DNA from 2 places in the Pseudoalteromonas sp. Z1A6 genome. Region 2 is predicted to be linked to the other one. Evidence: riboswitches for the same ligand, from Rfam matches in the RefSeq annotation. Region 2 holds a riboswitch; the other holds the start of a gene.
What was found. A riboswitch is a leader RNA that binds a small molecule or an ion and turns the genes downstream of it on or off. The one in region 2 is predicted to bind lysine.
Positions count from the first base shown of each region.

Region 1: linked by a shared signal. The riboswitch ahead of dapA (4-hydroxy-tetrahydrodipicolinate synthase) and the one ahead of lysC (lysine-sensitive aspartokinase 3) in region 2 are both predicted to bind lysine.

Region 1 covers NZ_WTKW01000128.1:2,865-5,265, reverse strand. The annotation lists gene GQR46_RS09900 (DNA-3-methyladenine glycosylase I) at 1-569, opposite strand, end outside; lysine riboswitch at 762-962, shown strand; gene dapA (4-hydroxy-tetrahydrodipicolinate synthase) at 1,153-2,037, shown strand; gene GQR46_RS09890 (2,3,4,5-tetrahydropyridine-2,6-dicarboxylate N-succinyltransferase) at 2,053-2,401, shown strand, end outside.
Region 2 covers NZ_WTKW01000027.1:9,713-12,113, forward strand. The annotation lists gene nhaD (sodium:proton antiporter NhaD) at 1-754, shown strand, start outside; lysine riboswitch at 856-1,028, shown strand; gene lysC (lysine-sensitive aspartokinase 3) at 1,104-2,401, shown strand, end outside.

The DNA of each region.
Region 1 (2,401 bases), on a different contig from region 2:
TTTTTAGTTTGTAGGCCGCCATCTATAATTTTATGGGCGCGCAAGTAACTCTCTACATCGCGTGATAGTAAAAAAGTATCTTTACCAAGTGCTCGCAGTGTATAAGGGCCTGTATTGCCACCTAAACGCGAACCATGCTTTTTTAAATATGCCCACAAACCAATAATATCGTCTGTTGGCCAATTAGCGACAAACTGACTAAAACTGCCATGTTCCTCTGCTGTTTCGTGGATCATGTAAGCATTTTCGGTAATTGTTTTTACTTTTTTATAGTTACGAACGATTCGCTCATCCGTTGCTTTTTGTTCCAGCATATCAGGTGGCATCATTAATAACTTATCAACGCTAAAATCCCAAAAAACCTCTCTAAAGCCTGGCCACTTATTATTAATGACTGACCAATAAAAGCCGCTTTGAAATACTTTTCGAGTAAATTCCTCAAGCCAATCGTCGTCACTTAACGTGCTTAGTTGTTTTTTAGATAGCGGTTTTGCAAGTAATAACTTAAGCATTTTTTCGGAGCCTTTTCGCTCTACCGCTCGCTTATAAATATCGCTAAATTTTTCCATACTAATTAAATACCTCACTACTTATATTGCTAGTGTACGAGAAAAGCACCCAATACGTAACCACTCCCATTATGGATGAATGAATATGCATTTAGTCGCTTGACACCTAGACGGCTAAAATGCTTTAATCGCCGTAATTACCCTATTTAAATTGCACAGGTTTGTAAGTTTTTACTCTACAAACAGGTGTAAAGGGCTAGAAGAGGTGCGTTATTCAGGTAGCGTATGTTAGGAGCGCAAACTCCAGTGAGCATACGTGAGGGGGATTAACGCCGAGAAGTAACCACTTTTGCGAGGTGTTTATTTCGGGCGACTAGGTTGAACCCTAGCGACTGTCACCAATAGCTGCTTATAAAAAGCAGCTTATTAGTTTGGTGGAGAGCTTCTGGTCTTAAATATTAAGGCCGTGCGCCCTATTATTTTAAGCCCATTCGCTCTTCGAATTATTAGTTCGAACGACGTTAATGCGGCTCCTTCCATAAAGCTTTTTAACTCTTCGAATAATATCAATTGCATTAAATTAGTTATCGCTAAAATGATCACGTTTTTAATAAAGTTGGTACAAATTATAAGTTCGTGAGAGATGATCAACAACTTCAATTTAAACGACTACTCATTGTGGACCGCGCTCGTAACGCCATTTGATCAACATGGCGATGTTGACTACAACACGTTAACTAAACTGGTTAGCGATCAAGAAGCAGCACATAACGGTATTTTACTACTTGGCAGTACGGGCGAAGGTTTAGCACTAACGCTAAAAGAGCAACAAGCCATTGTTGAACACGTATGCCAGCTAAAACCAGCAGTACCACTCATGGTTGCTGTGGGCGGTAGTAACTTAAAGCAACAAATTGAGTGGGTTAACTACTGTAATACACTACCTATTCATAGCTTTTTACTTGGCTCGCCGCTTTATGCAAAACCCGGTGCTATAGGTCAAACCCATTGGTTTGAAAGCCTACTTAATGCAAGTGTTCACCCGTGTATGCTTTATAACGTACCCGGTCGAAGTGCTATTAGCATTCCAACGGCAACAATTCAAAACTTACAAAATAATAAAAATTTATGGGCGTTAAAAGAAGCGAGCGGCAGCATTGCTCAGTTTGAAGCTTATCGCCAAGCTGCGCCTAATTTAGCTATTTTTAGTGGCGACGATGCGCTAATGCCTTATTTTGCTCAAGCTGGCGCAAAAGGTTTGGTGTCGGTAGCTGCAAATGCATGGCCCGCACAAACTCACGAGTTTGTTAAACGCAGCTTAAGTGGTCAACACCCTAATTTATTTGCCCAGTGGTCAAGCGCTATTAATAGCCTATTTGCTGTTGCAAACCCTATTCCCGTAAAGGTATTGATGCATTTGCAAGGTCGCTTAAGCAGCCCGCAACTTCGTCCACCTTTAACACACCTTGAGTTAACTCAAACCGATTGCATCACAACTGCAAACAACACCATTTTATCTTGGCATTAAATACAGGTTTTTATAATGAGCTGGTTAGAACTATTAAATAATTTAGAATCGGGCGCAGTACGCGCAGCATCACAAAACGAAAGCGGCCAATGGCAAGCTAACGTAGAAGTAAAACAAGGCATTTTGGATGCCTTCAAAAATGGCACTAATACTGAGTTTGCAGGTGGTTTTGTTGATAAACATAACTTAGCTCCGCAAGAATTTAGTACTGACGATGGCGTACGTATGGTGCCGGGTGGCTCTAGTGTTCGCCGTGGTGCTTATGTTGCTAAAGGCACGATTATTATGCCACCAGCGTATGTAAACATTGGTGCATACATCGACGAAGGCACAATGGTAGATAGCCACGCATTAGTTGGCTCGT
Region 2 (2,401 bases):
TGACGTAACCACACTGATGATATTTTTAGATGGCAAAGTAACCATAGCTCATTTATTGCTGCTTATAGCGCCAGCACTTGCAAGCGTTATGCTGTTAGCTGCGCTACTGTCTATCGGTATGAAAGGGCGAGTTGAATTTGCCGGTGCGGGTAAAACCCGCATTGAAAAAACCGACATTACCATTGCTGTTATATTTTTATCTACCGTAATTAGCACACTTACGCTTAGCGTAATTTACAGCGTACCGCCTTTACTCACCTTTTTGTTTGGCTTATCAGTTATGTTTTTAGTGGCGCAATTTTTAATGCGCAAAAAAGATATTAACAAAGACATAATCGATTTTGTTCGCGATATAGAATACGACACATTATTGTTTTTTGTAGGTGTACTTTTACTTGTAGGTGCATTAAAAGAAATTGGCATGTTGAGTAAATTTACCGACCTATACACGGTAATGGCGCCAGAGTACGCAAACTACTTAATGGGCATATTATCAGCAGGGGTCGATAACGTACCACTTACTGCTGCATTATTAAAAGCCGATATAGTAATGAGTCAACAACATTGGTTGTCGTTTACTTATGCAACGGGCGTGGGCGGTTCAATGCTTATTATTGGGTCGGCTGCGGGTATTATTGCCATGAGTAAAGTTAAAGCGCTTACCTTTATGAGCTACTTGCGTTTATCGCTGCATTTATTAATTTGTTACACGGTTGGATATGCGGGCTCGTATTACATGGGCAGTTTTATTTAACTCATAAATTATTAAATGCTTGACAGCTAGACGTCTAAACGATAACTTTCAATGCCCCGCTACTTAGTGGGGTTTTGTTTTATTAGCCACTGGTTAATAAAGCATTCAGAAGAGGTGCGATACTTAGGTACTTAATGTTAGGCGACGAAAGCCGATGATCATTAAAGAGGGAAGTACTCGCCGAGGAAAATAATGATACGTCGTCATTGTTTTTCGGTTTATGGGGCTGAATCCTCAAAACTGTCACCAATATAGGTGGAGAGCTTCTGGCAGTGGACTTATCTTCAAGCATTCCTTTGCCAAGTTCTTCTTGTTTTATTGCGGTTTGGATACCGCGAAAGGAGACTAAATGACTACCCAATCAGCGCCACAAACAGTGCCTCAAACAGAGTTAAGCGCAAAATCAGATTACATCGTTGCCAAGTTTGGCGGAACAAGTGTTGCAAACTTTGAAGCGATGAGTCGCTGTAGCGAAATTATTGTTGCAGATAAAAGCGTACGTATTGTTGCCGTGAGCGCCAGTGCCGGCGTAACTAACCACTTAGTTGCACTGTGTAAATCAAGTATTACCTCAAGTGAGCGCCAAGAACACATAAACGGCGTGCTTGCTATTCAACAAACTATTTTAGATGAGTTATCGCTAGATGCCGATTTAGCGGTTGGCTTTAACGAAACCCTAAAAGCATTTCAAATATTGGCTCAAGAGTCACTAACAACCGATCAGCAACACGATGAGCTATTGAGCTTTGGTGAGCGTTTATCGTCGTATTTGTTTGCTCAGGTGCTGCGTTTAAATGGCTTAAATGCCGATCGCTTTGATGTGCGCAAGGTGCTTAAAACCGACAGCCAATTTGGTAAAGCAACGCCCAATGTTGCAGCTACAGCGCAAGCCGCTAAAGAACATTTAATCCCGCTGTTAGATGAGCAGGTAATTGTGACTCAGGGCTTTGTTGGCAGCGACGAGTACGGTCAAACAACAACGCTTGGACGTGGTGGATCTGACTACAGCGCGGCATTATTAGCGGAAGCAATTAACGCTAAAAGCGTGCATATTTGGACTGACGTAGTAGGTATTTTTAGCACCGACCCGCGTTTGTGCGCAAAGGCGACGCCTATTGCTCGTTTAAGCTTTGACGAAGCCGCTGAAATGGCAACCTTTGGCGCAAAAGTATTGCACCCAGCGACTATTTTACCAGCAAGCCGTAGCCACATTAACGTATTTGTTGGTTCTAGCCGAGAGCCAGAGCGTGGCGGTACGTGGATTGAGCGCGAAAAATCGCAGCAACCGGGTATACGCGCAGTAACGCAACGTAAAAACCAAATATTGCTTACGCTTAAAAGCCCAGAAATGCTCCTAGCAAGCGGCTTTTTAGCACGCGTATTTACACTATTAAGTGAATACAATATATCGGTAGATTTGGTAACCACATCAGAAATCAGCGTAGCTATAACGCTTGATAACGCGCAAAACGCCTCGCGCCCAGAGCTCGATCAAGAATGCCTAGATAAGCTTGCAGAGTTTTGCCATGTGTCGGTAGAAAACAACCTAACATTGGTGGCACTTATTGGCTCTGAGATTCAATTACGCCAACACGAAATGAACTTAATGAGTGTACTAAAAGACTTTAACATTCGACTAATTTGTCA